DNA from 4 places in the Paenibacillus sp. OAS669 genome. Region 1 is predicted to be linked to each of the others. Evidence: riboswitches for the same ligand, from Rfam matches in the RefSeq annotation. Region 1 holds a riboswitch; each other region holds the start of a gene.

Region 1 (3,113 bases):
TTAACCGTTGGTAAGTTATTGCAGGTATATGTGCATACAAAAAAACCGCAAGCTTAATCGCTTGCAGTTCCTCTTTTATGGATTCAGTTATTCAGGAAGCCGACTTGGGAAAGGTCAGCATAAATACAGTTTCCTTATCCGTACTGGAGAACGAGATCTCCCCGTCATTTTTATGCATAATTTGCTTGCAAATCGTAAGCCCTAGGCCCGTTCCATTCGTTTTGTTGGTAACAAATGGGACAAATAGCGATTTGGCCAGCTCCGCCGGAATAGGAGGACCGTTATTCGTAATGTGAATATAGGCTTTACGCTGGTCCTCGAAGGCGGATATCTTCATTTTTTTATCGTACTTCGCTTGAGAGAGCGCATCGATACCATTATTAATCAAATTGTTCAGCACCTGTTGGATTCCCAGCCTCTGAACGCGAAGGGTCATATGTTCCGGAATTTTAACGCACAGATTGACATTTTCATTAATTAGTCGAGGGCGCAGCAACGACAGGTTGTATTCCAGCATCTGCTTGACGGAGATCGGCTCCTTCTCTTCTTCCACCATAGGCTTCTTGGAGAAGCTGAGAAATCCGGTCACCTGCATATGCATATTGTTGCATTCATCCTCTATGAACTCCAAATAGGAGTCTATCTTCTCTTTTGGCAGAGAATGGATATTAGAACGAAGCAGTTTAATAAACCCTTTAATAGAAGTTAAAGGGTTGCGAATTTCGTGCGCCATGCTGGCGGCCATTTTCCCGATCAGATTCATCCGGTCGTCGTGAAGCTGGTGAATAGCCGTATCTTTTTCTATCATTGAAGCCAATGTAATCTGCCAATAATGCTTGCATAGGATTCCCTCGAAATCGTCGATTCGAAGACAAATTTGGTGATACAAGGTTGCCGGCAGCGAATCTCCGAGTACATCCAGCAAGGCGCGGCGCCATGAGTGAGAGCATTGAATAATATCAATAATTTGAAGCCCCAATTCCTCGAACCTTCCGCACCAATCGTCAACCAATTGCCGAATCGGATGCTGCTCCGGGGGAATATGAAGATCGGTAATATAATCAAAATAGATGTCGCCCCTGCGCATCATATTGGATACATTATACCCGCGTAAAATCTGCTCCTCCATCAGCTTCTGCCACTGCTCAATAACCTGTGACTTCTTATCCCTTACATGCTTTAACAAAGGCTCTGCATCCATAAAAGAAAACCCGCCTATATATAGGAGTGTGATATTACATAACATATCATAAAGAGATCGGAAGTCCAATGCTCAAAACTATAGGACTTTATATACATTTTGTCTCATAGGAATAGTATACATTATTATGCGGAAATATAAATATGAAATTCTCCGATGGTTTCCAGACTAAGAGGAATACTGAACACTTCGCCCCCCCAATGGTTTGCAGCTCCGTTAATGAGGCTCGGCGGTGTAATATCGACTTCGATCCCCTGCTGAAACAGCAAGGTGCTGGCATTTCCGCTAATCATATTCCCCAGCTCGCCGACCGCGCTCTGGCACATCTCATCAAAATGCGTGAGGGGATAGCCGCCCATCATCCCGGATACCATCCGTAAAGCAACCGTCTCGGGAATACCAAAAATAATATCCTTTTGCAGCTGGCCCAGAATCCCGATTTTGAGCCAAACGTAATCCTCCGTGTATTGGATCGTTCTCATACTAAGCTGCCCGACAATGGGTTTAATTTGGATCAGCGTTTCAATGACATGAAGTGAAGAAGTTAAGAACGGGTTCACGAAGTTTGCTTGCACATGATACAGCCCCTTTACAAAGAAAGTTATAAGAATTAAAAAAAACTGCCCGAAATTGGGCAGTCTTGTTTTTGCAAAACTTAGAACCTATGCGCCGTTTTCGGTAACCCAGCCGCCATAGGAATGCTCCTTTAGGCCTGTGGCTTTGCGTCCCTGCCTTTCGGCAAGTTTGCCATTATCGATTTGTCATGGTGATTATATAGCCAAACTACATCCATTGTAGCATACAAGCTGGCAAAATAGTACTTGTTTTCCTATAGCACCAACCGTATCTCCATGACTTTACTACTATATCCGGCTATTTGTAAAGAGGCCAAATTCATATGAGTACCCGCCAAATGGTGAAGAACCTATTTCAGTCCCGTTAATGCAATGCCGCGGATAATATGCTTTTGAAACAACAGGAATACGGCGATTAGCGGAAGCACCGAGACACTTGCTCCTGTCATAATCATCGCCCAGCTGCTGCTGTCCTTCTGTTCGCTCGAGAAGAAGGAAATGCCCACCGGAATGGTTAATCGTTCGGGCGACTGGGTCACAATAAGCGGCCAAATAAAAGCGTTCCAGCTGGATAAAAAAGTAAGTATTCCTAACGCAGCCAGCGCGGGACGAACAAGAGGCACCGCAATACGCACCATGATGCTCCATTCATTCAAACCGTCGACTCTGGCTGCGTCCAGCAGCTCTTGAGGAACCTGCTCCATAAATTGCTTCATCAGGAAAATGCCGAAAGCCGACATGATCCCGGGAAACAAAATCCCCGTATACGTATCTACCCAATCCAGTTGAACAGAGGCGATATACCAGGGGATGATCAGCATCTCCGTAGGCACCATCATCGTGCTTAAGATGGCGATAAAGATAACCTGCTTGCCGTGAAATGAAAATCGGGCCAGAATATAGCCTGCTACCGTATCAAACAGCGCCACGCTTGCCGTCGTTATGCAGGCCACGACCAGGCTGTTCAGCATCCAGTCGGCGAACGGGGATTGGACGAACAAGGCCGCATAATTATCAAGGGTCATCGTCTCCGGAATCAGCTGCAAGGAGAATACGTCCTTCGGCAGCTTCAAGGAGGTGGCGATCATCCACACAAAAGGAAATACCATTCCCACTGTTCCGATGCTGAGTACGATATGAAGCAGAACTATAGTAGCCCCGAACCGGCGCCTCTTGTTCGTTCCACCGGCGTTTCCTGTAACCTTCACTGCCTTCACCCCCTAGGGCCTAATACTCTGTTTTGCTGCTTAATATCTTCATCTGCAGCAGAGACAGCAATAAAATGATGACAAACAGCACCACGGTCGCCGCAGCCGCCTCTCCCATATTGAAATGCT
Region 2 (3,113 bases), on a different contig from region 1:
GGACAGGCTGGGACGGAAAACCATCATGCTGGCGGCACTGTACGGATGGGTGCTCGTATTTTTTGGTTTTGCCTTGGTGAAGTCTCCGGTCGCATTCATGCTGCTCAATATGCTGAACGGACTTTGCCGTTCCTTATATGAACCGGTATCCCAGGCGTTAATGGCGGACGTGACGGTCAAGGAAAAACGGCTCAAAGTATTTTCCTTACGCTATATTGCCATTAATGTCGGCGTATCAGTGGGACCGCTGCTCGGCGCTTTCTTCGGTACGATGGAAGCTTGGCTGCCATTTATGGTTACGGGGTTATTTTATTTTCTGTATGCGGCAGGTCTGGGAGTGCTGCTGCGCAGGTTCGGCATCAAACGGATCGAGGGGGAGAAACGCAGCAGTGTAACGATATTATCCGCATGGAATATCGTACGAAAAGACAGGGTGTTCCGCTTTTATATCGGCGGCGCTATCATGGGAGCGATCGGATACTCCCAGATGACCGTGACCTTATCGCAATATATTGAACAAAATATTGCCGGCGGCGCCTCGCTATTCGCGCTGCTTATGAGCCTGAATGCCGTTGTCGTCGTGCTGCTTCAAGTTCCGTTGTCAAGACTGTTCGAACGGTGGGGGCCGATGACAGCTATTGCAATCGGGAACGTGATGTTTGCCGTAGGGGATATCGGATTCGCTCTGTCGGCGGGCTGGATTAGTTTTATGCTATCCATGTTCTTCTTCACGCTGGGAGAAATTCTGAATTATCCGCAGGCAAACGTACTGGTAGACCGGCTGGCACCGGAAGGTATGAGGGGCACTTATTTCGGTGCGCAATCGTTCAATAATTTGGGACATTTCATAGGTCCGATGGTGGGGGGTGTCCTGCTTACGCATTGGGGCGGATCGGGACTATTTGTCACAATGGCTGTGATTACCTTGTTCGGAACCTTATTCTACCGCAGGGGAGAACAAATTTATAAATTAGGTCTAAAGTCCGTGGAAAATTCGCGAAATTAGGTATTAAAGAATATGTATTCCTTAGGGCCTATCTTATATGCTAGGGATGTCGTATTTTGTTGCGCGAATTGACAGATTCGATCTCGAAAAGGCAAAGCAGGTGAAAGCTTGTGACGCAAAGCTACAGGGGCTACGAATCCTCGCAGAGGTTCTTGCCAGCCAGCTGCCGAAGGAACGGTGTTACGCATAGATAGCGGACTCCTGCCTAGGCTCAGAGGGGTCTTTTCGTCGTGTTTGGGTACGCAAAAGTTACAGTCAGGGGGGTCTCGCCATGTCGGGTGAAGAACGGGAGTTTATGACCAAGCAAGGCTTTTTTACAAAGCTCGGAAGCAATTTGATCGGCGTATATTTGTCTAATGAAGGACCCAAGATGTTTATTAACCAGGAAGTGTTCGAGCTGCAGCATCCCTGTTGGGACGTAGAGATGGTTATGGGTAAAAACAGCCATCTGCTGACCTTTTACTGGCGCGGGGAAGTGAAATTCTCGTTTCGGTGCGATTTCGTGAACGATTTGTTTTTGAGCCTGTACGATTACTTAAGCTGCAGACTCGAAGCAAGAAGGCTGGCTTAGCCGCCAAAAGGAATGCATTGCTGCAAGCAGCGGTGCATTCTTTTTATATATGGCTATGTCAAATCCAACTGTTCCATTTTCGATAAAAAGGAAACCGCCTAATGGAAAAGCGGCCGAATTTAACTATATTGCGGAATCCTCTTCGACTATTAACATAGCCATACTGAAAAAGATGTTTGTCGGAGTTTAGAGTTCGTCTTAACTAACGCAACTGCCATTTTGTTCATAAGAAGCTGCTTCCATCCGGCTATGGAGCGGCAGGTCCGTCCTTCAGACAAAGATCAAGCATCGTTGTAGCCGCAAAAGATAACGGGACATCCTTCAAGGTCACGATACCGATATGACGGGGAGGAATTTCGGGCTCCAGCAGCACCGGGAACAGCTCGCCCGAAGCCAGCTCATCGCTGACGAACTGCTTGGTGACGCAGGAAATGCCTAATCCCGCCTTGGCGAACTGGATCAGCAGATCCATGCTTCCCAGCTCGAATTCCGGAGTGATTCTAACTTGCTGACCATTGAAAAAACGTTCCACATATTGACGAATGCTGCTGTCCCGCTCGAGCATAATAAGCGGCTGCAGGGCAAGCTCGGCGGCTGTCACCGGCCTTTTCATCAGCTCGGCATAGCTTGCTCCGGCAACGAAGATATCATGCAGCGGCTTCCAGCTTCGAATGGTTAGCTGATGATCCGTAATGGGCAGATTCACGACCCCAAAATCGATCTTCCCTTCCTTTAACAGCTTGACGGTTTCCTGCGTCGTACGGTTCGTCACATGCATCTTCACTTGAGGATAGCTCTTGTGGAACGATTCCAGGTAAGGCATCAACACATGCTTGCAGATGGTATCATTAGCTCCGATATGCACGACGCCGCCAAGCATCTGATGCATTTCCATCAGCTTGCGCTCTCCTTCAGCCAGGAGCTGGAACGCCTGATCCACATAACGAAGCAGCACCTCCCCCTCTACGGTCAGCTTAACGCCCCTGGAGGTTCGAAAGAACAGAGGGCCTCCCAGCTGCTCCTCCAGCTGCTTGATCGAATGACTGACCGCAGGCTGGGTGATAAACAATGCTTCGGCTGCCTTCGAGAAGCTCCTGGCTTTGGCCACGGCCAAAAATACTTTTAATCCTTCCAGATTCGTCTCCATCCATTATCTCCATTTATAGTAGATATTCATATTATTCATTATTTTTATATCACAATAACCAATATAATGACAATGTGAGGCTAACAAAATCAAAAGGAGAGGATACTCTTTGAAAGGAACGGTAACGGCAGTCGTAGGAGCGAACTGGGGAGATGAAGGGAAAGGGAAGGTAACGGATTTGCTGGCATCCGATGCGGATGTGGTGGTTCGATTTCAGGGAGGCAACAACGCGGGGCATACGATTATCAATGAATTCGGCAAGTTTGTGCTGCATATGCTTCCTTCCGGCGTTTTCCACGAACGGGTTATCAATGTCATAGGGCCGGGTGCTGCGCTCAATATAAGCGGCCTGGTTCAGGAGTATGAGAAGCTTCTGGCAAGCCAAGTTC
Region 3 (3,113 bases), on a different contig from region 1:
CCGGGTTCAAAGACTCGCTGCTGATTTCGTCCGCTCTCTTTTGCAGCGCGGATTTGTCAACGGCCTTGCTTGGTTTCGTAATTTCAATTCGATACGTATTCTGCTGGCCGTTCGTGTGAGTAACAACGACTTCAATCACATTCAGACCCGGCTGAAGCGGCAAGTTCGCCCAATCCTCCGCATCTACCGATTGGCCGTTGAAGATCACCTTCACTGTACTGTTCTCGTCCGCCGTCTTCGGAGCGATGGCGACGCTATATACGTCTTCCGTTACCGTCGCTTTATAGTTCAAATACGACTTCCCGTCAAATGCTGGAGTTAACGTAAGAGGTTGGCCAGCTGCTGCCGAAGGGTTACCATATACCGCAGCTCCAACACTAGGGTTTAACCCGCTAAGCACCGGATCCCTCTTCACAAGATCTTTGCGGGCCGATTCCAAAGCAGCCAATGCATCGTTGACTTGCTCCTGGGTGGCATTAGGATTGCCGAGCACATTCTGTGCATTCTTCAATGCATCGTCTAACGCTTTCCAGCTCTCCGGCGTAAAGTCAGCTGCTTGCAAGCCCTCTTGATTGATCCTATCGACCGCCGCTTGCAGCTGTGTTTTATCTACCATAACTTTGGTGGCCGTGATGTTGTCAATGACACCGGGATTATATTCGACAATAACTCCCGGGTCTCTATATGTACTGCTGCCGTGTATATTAAGCACGGGTAAGTAACCTATTTTGGTATTATTTTTATCTAGCAAAAGTGTAATATGATCGTAGTTTCCATTAGGTACAATCTCATTCGAGGTTTCAAGACCTGTTTGGAAGCCCGTTGATACATACCTTGTGTATGCACCAACAGAAGTATCCCAATTAGGTTTGTAGGTTTTGGTAGCGCCAATAAAGCTTATAAAGTACCAGCTTCCTGACCAGAAACTCTTAAATTCTTTAAACATACTGGCAATCGCAAGCATTTCTCCAGGATTATCTTTTGCCGGTTCTACAAGATGTCCGTTAATGCCCTCTGCGGTAGTCACAGCATCCTTGAATGTCATGGTACCGTTACTTTCTCTTGCCACATATACAAAATGGCGTCCATTATAGGTACGCACAGAGGTTTTTCCATCGGTCAATGGCGCCCCTGGTGTTACATTGACAATGACATTTTGAGTTTGCCCTGTAGCCGGTGTAAATGTCATGTTTCGAATAGCGGCTTGAATGTCTTCATACTTAGTACTACCCGAGAAATTGAACACTCTATTTGCAGGTGTAGATTTATCAGTAGTAATACCATTAATGGTTATGCCATTAGTCAACTCGGTAATACCGCTAGATAGAGTTCCAAGAGTAATGGAGCCTCCATTTACAGCAACTGTAAAGTACCCGCCCTTTGTATCAACAACGCCTGTACTTCCAAATGCAGCATTAGGCAGCTGATAGGTTGCCCCGGTTACTCCAACAGGATTCCCGAGTTCAAGTGTCGGCGTTGCCGCTGCTTCTGCTTCTAACGGCTGAAAAGGGATCATCGTCAATACCATAACGATTGCCATTAGAAGCGATAACATACTTCGGTTTTTTAATTTCAACTTTTGTTCACTCCTCCATATATAAAATTCATAGTCTCAAATCTGGCGACTCAGCAGAGTTCTCCCCTCTTCTTTAAGCCGCGCTCTTTTATTACTCACCTCCAAACAGGGTACATTCGACATTAGCAACTCCCCCTATCTTAAAAATACAAAAAACCCCAGTCCAAAAGCGGGCATTCGCTAATAGACGGAGGTTCCCGTCGTATTCGGTAGCTGGCTGGCATTGGTCATTTTACAACAAACCCTTAGCCCCTTTAGCTTTGCGTCCCAGCCTTTCGACTGGTTTGCTATTATCGTACGATCTCTTTTCAAATATGTAATGGATAGTAGCTCAGACATAGTATAATTTATGGGTAAAATTACGTTAAGGTACTTTTGTCCCAATATTTTCATTATATTTGACAAATCTGAACAATTTCTGAACAACTCCGGCCAGCCATGTCGCAACATGTCTATCAATCGGAGGATTAGCATCTTGCTTCAGGCTTGATAATAACGTTTACCTGGTACCCGGTTCTAAATCGAGCATTTTAACATCTTCTTTGTCTATCCATTCCATCGGAGGTGGAAATCTGCAGGTTACAGAGATTACAATGTTCTTATATGGTTGTTTATACGGTGATCATGGAGAGAGTAGTGATGTCCCTCTAGGAATGTAAGGAAGGTGGACCCTATATGAAAACGAATCGTTCTTCATCCGCATTGGGCGATTTTATCAAATCGCGCAGGGAACGGCTGCAGCCTTCGGAGGCGGGGATACAGCCGCTGCCCGGACGAAGACGTACCCCGGGGCTTCGAAGAGAAGAAGTCTCTTATCTTGCCAATATGAGCGTGACTTACTATTCCTGGCTGGAGCAAGGCAGAGAGGTTAATCCTTCACCGGAAGTGCTGCTTAGTATCAGCCAAGCGCTGCAGCTTGATGAAGATGAGCAGAAGCATCTGTTCGATCTGGCCAATGTAGACCCGGCAAGCGCCGGTACCCTGCCGAACAGCGGCGGGTCGGATACGGGATTTTTGCAAAAAATTGTCGATCAATTGCATTATCCTTCTTTCATCACGGATGAGGGTACGGATGTTATCGTCTGGAATCGGGCAGCAGAACTGATCATAGCCGATTTCGGCAATATGCCGGAAAACGAACGGTATATGCTGAACATTATGTTTTTTAAGCCGGATTACCGCAACAAACTGGTGAATTGGGAAGGCTTTGCCCGTTACTCCGTAGCAGTTCTGCGGGCAAGCTTCGAACGCTATAAGGACAACCCGTTGTATATGGAAAGGCTAGAACGCTTAAGACGGGAAAGTGAGGAGTTTGTGCATTTCTGGGAACTTTATGAAATCAAGCAAAAGCGAGTAACAACCGCTTTATTCCATCTTCCCGACGGGCATGAGATGGAGTTCGCGATCCATTCCGCGGCGGCAGTTGATAATGACCCAAGCCTGCACTGGTGTTTCTTTGTCCCGGTAACCGGTTCAGGTACGGAGGAAACCTTATTGCGTATACTGGAGCAGGACAGGCAGCTTTCCTAGTGTCTTT
Region 4 (3,113 bases), on a different contig from region 1:
CGACTCCCGATAGGCTCTGGATAACAAACAATAGAGCGATCAGCAGCGCACTGGTTTTTTTCCTCCACATATGTTTTTCCCTTCCCTCGTCTTACTATGAATGAAACCCTTCTTATCACCCCTTTCACGTAGTCTAATTTCATAAATCCTTCTACGGTTTCATTACCGAAGTCATTGTAAATCACCGATCTGAATAATTTCTGAACAACAGGCCGCTGTTCGATTGCACAAAAAAAAGAACCCGCATCAAATGCAGATTCTTCAGGCTGCGATTTCCCGCCGGCTAGGCGAATGGAAGTTACTTAATAGATCTCAGTAACAACATAATCGGCACTGTTTTTTATCATAGTTGTCTCTTGCCCGCTTTGTACACGGGACGCGTCATAGGTGGTGTCGATAATGACCCATTCTTGAAGATCCTTGAGATATACTTGATTCCACGCATGATACACCTCGGGGGCATGGACCTCGTATCCCATTACCAATCGGGTCGGGATTCCCAAGCTTCTGGCCATTGCCGTGAAGGTAGCAGCATAATCAAAGCATATTCCGCCGGATTCCTCGTATACCTTATCCAAGTCAGGGATATAGCCTGTGTCTACAGTTTGTGCTTTACTCTCACTATATTTGTAGTTTTGCGTCAAAAAGGCATAAATCGCTTTTACTTTATCTTCATCGGTTGCAGCATTCGCGGCTAGTTTCTTTGCCTCCACTACAGCTTTGGTCGTCTCGTTCCAGCTCGCTATAGATATGGACTGCAAAAACACGGCCTGCTCATTCACCGTCTTCACGTCGACATTTTCCTGCAAAATCACTTGATATTTGTTGTCGGAAATCTGTTTCGCAACCAGTACATGGTAGCTGCCGTCACCCAATTGCAGAGGGTAGGATGCCCCGTCCACCAGGTTATAATCCATTTGGACCTCGCCCTTGGTTACACGCACAAGTGCCTTATGCTCTAGATCCGCATAATGGACCTTAATAATCCCGTTGCTCAGAGAACTCTTATCCAGAACAGGTTGTCCGGCAGCGGCATGGGTAACTTTAGGCGCCGTAGTCAGAAATAGCGCAGCGATCAGCAACAATGCTCCTAATGTACGAAACATAGACTCTCCTTTCGGTAACTGGCTGCCATCCTGGTAGTTTGACCAGGGAAGGCCCTATAGCTTTGCGTCTCCAGCTTTCGCTGAATTTGCCTTTATCGGTGGAAAGCACCGAAAACTTATTTGGTTATCTATGAGTATAGCATACCATTTGTTTCCTCTCTAGTTCTAAATGCTCACTCTTCTATCAATTTTCCTTTAACTATGATGCGATGTGTCGGATTTTCCATAGGATGGCAGGTAATTAGCGTAATTTGCCGATCTTTGCCGTTTCCTTTCAGCACCCATACTTCCTCGGGAAGTACGTATTGCTTGCTTTCTACCTTATAGCGATACTGCTTGCTCCCCGTATCTACCTCTATGAGGTCGCCCTCGGTCACTTCATCCAAGCGGTTAAAATTTTTGCCATACGTAAGATTCCTATGTCCCGCAATGGCATAATTGCCGATTTCTCCCGGCTTGCCTGTATTCGCCATACTGGCAACCGACAGCTTCAGATTCGCCGCCGTTGCGTTCTTGATAATAGGAAGCTTCAAGTCGATCTTATCGATCTTGAGGACACCCTCCACATTCTTCTGCCCGATAGATAGAGGGACTGGGGTCGGTTCCGCCTTCAATGGCGCGGGCTGGACCTCTACCACATCCGCACTCAATGGAACGGGCGCAGGCAAAGGAACCGTGACCGGTTCCTGCTCTGGCTCCGGATCTGAACCGGCTTGATCTAGATACTGCAAGCTTTCCTGCCACTGCTCTAAAATCTGCTGCTGCTTATAGCTCTCGTAACGGTCATTCACCGTCGGGTAGGCCATCACAGCAATTCCAACGACAATGCACGCTGCGGAAATGATTTTTTTGATCCTCATGGCTTCTACCTCCGGTGATGGTTGGATCTATCTCATTCATTATAAACATTTTCTATTTGGTAAAAAAGGGAAGCCAATCTGAAACCTATCAGCTTCCGTTTCGGCAGACTATCGGATCCTATCACTCGTATACTAACAAACGCATTGCTGAATACATTCGTTACACATGCAAAAAGAGCACTGTGCGGTGCTCTTTCCTGTTTAGTATCCTCTATTCTACGATGTGAGCGTCGATATCTATAATGTCCTGGTGGTTGACGGCATCGTCTCCGAAAAGATCCTTCAGCTTCTCTTTGGCTTTTTGCTTAACGGAATTGTCTATGTTCATGGCAACGGCACCAATGGCCAGCATCAAAGCGCCTAAATCATCCACATAGCCTACGACAGGCAGCATATCCGGAACGATATCAATCGGCAGGATCAAATAGCCGAGCGCACCATAAATTTGAATCTTCGCTTTTGTCGGCGTAGAAGGACTTTGAAGCGCATAGTATAAGAGCAGCCCGCTGTAAACGACTTTGGATCCGGCATCCTTCGCATGCTTTTTCAGCTTGGACCAGAATCCTTGCTCCGAATAATGCTTTTCGTATTTGGAGTTTTCCATTTCCGATCACATCCTTTTCTCAATCAGCCGGACCCTTATACGAACATAGCGCAGGTTCAGCATCCGCTCCATTTCTACACTCACCGCCCTATTTCCTTCTTTTTCAACAAATTTATCCATCATCCTATCAGGAAGCGTTTACCAATTATTTTCAACCTGTTATTATGAATATAATGTTACCAAAGGATCCGAAGGGATGTTTGCACCATGTTTTCTATCCTTTATGTCTTTTTAGGATTATTCTCTTTTTTCTTCCTGCTGTTTATATTCAAAACCCTCCTATCCCTTATCCAATGGAATGGGCGGTTCAAGCAAAACCTTCTCATCACAGCAATCTTGTTTGCGGCTGCGTTCGTCCTGTCACGATTCATTGAGGATGGCCTTCGAATTCCTATCGTCGACGATTTCCCTATCGTCAAAGGTTTGTTCATCATCGCTCTCGCCATATGGCTTATTAAGACCTATGTGAACAACAAACGGCTTGGGAAGCAGTATCGAATGGGGGCTCACAGCAGCTTTTCATGCCTTCATAAGTACGGCATT

Evidence for each region. Region 1 has a riboswitch for cyclic di-GMP ahead of GGC63_RS21505 (chemotaxis protein CheX). Riboswitches for the same ligand answer to the same signal wherever they lie in the genome.
Region 2: another riboswitch for cyclic di-GMP. It lies ahead of GGC63_RS02665 (hypothetical protein); the one in region 1 lies ahead of GGC63_RS21505 (chemotaxis protein CheX).
Region 3: another riboswitch for cyclic di-GMP. It lies ahead of GGC63_RS15805 (cadherin-like beta sandwich domain-containing protein); the one in region 1 lies ahead of GGC63_RS21505 (chemotaxis protein CheX).
Region 4: another riboswitch for cyclic di-GMP. It lies ahead of GGC63_RS17570 (transglutaminase-like domain-containing protein); the one in region 1 lies ahead of GGC63_RS21505 (chemotaxis protein CheX).

Annotation. Positions count from the first base shown of each region.
Region 1 covers NZ_JADBDR010000010.1:85,584-88,696, reverse strand. The annotation lists gene GGC63_RS21510 (sensor histidine kinase) at 92-1,201, opposite strand; gene GGC63_RS21505 (chemotaxis protein CheX) at 1,327-1,776, opposite strand; cyclic di-GMP riboswitch class I at 1,876-1,960, opposite strand; gene GGC63_RS21500 (carbohydrate ABC transporter permease) at 2,127-2,984, opposite strand; gene GGC63_RS21495 (carbohydrate ABC transporter permease) at 3,004-3,113, opposite strand, start outside.
Region 2 covers NZ_JADBDR010000001.1:685,764-688,876, reverse strand. The annotation lists gene GGC63_RS02670 (MDR family MFS transporter) at 1-1,006, shown strand, start outside; cyclic di-GMP riboswitch class I at 1,087-1,177, shown strand; gene GGC63_RS02665 (hypothetical protein) at 1,278-1,577, shown strand; gene GGC63_RS02660 (LysR family transcriptional regulator) at 1,825-2,724, opposite strand; gene GGC63_RS02655 (adenylosuccinate synthase) at 2,834-3,113, shown strand, end outside.
Region 3 covers NZ_JADBDR010000006.1:299,157-302,269, forward strand. The annotation lists gene GGC63_RS15805 (cadherin-like beta sandwich domain-containing protein) at 1-1,576, opposite strand, end outside; cyclic di-GMP riboswitch class I at 1,782-1,875, opposite strand; gene GGC63_RS15810 (helix-turn-helix transcriptional regulator) at 2,252-3,106, shown strand.
Region 4 covers NZ_JADBDR010000007.1:256,536-259,648, forward strand. The annotation lists gene GGC63_RS17565 (collagen binding domain-containing protein) at 1-70, opposite strand, end outside; gene GGC63_RS17570 (transglutaminase-like domain-containing protein) at 303-1,106, opposite strand; cyclic di-GMP riboswitch class I at 1,117-1,207, opposite strand; gene GGC63_RS17575 (class D sortase) at 1,280-1,966, opposite strand; gene GGC63_RS17580 (YkvA family protein) at 2,178-2,570, opposite strand; gene GGC63_RS17585 (hypothetical protein) at 2,778-3,113, shown strand, end outside.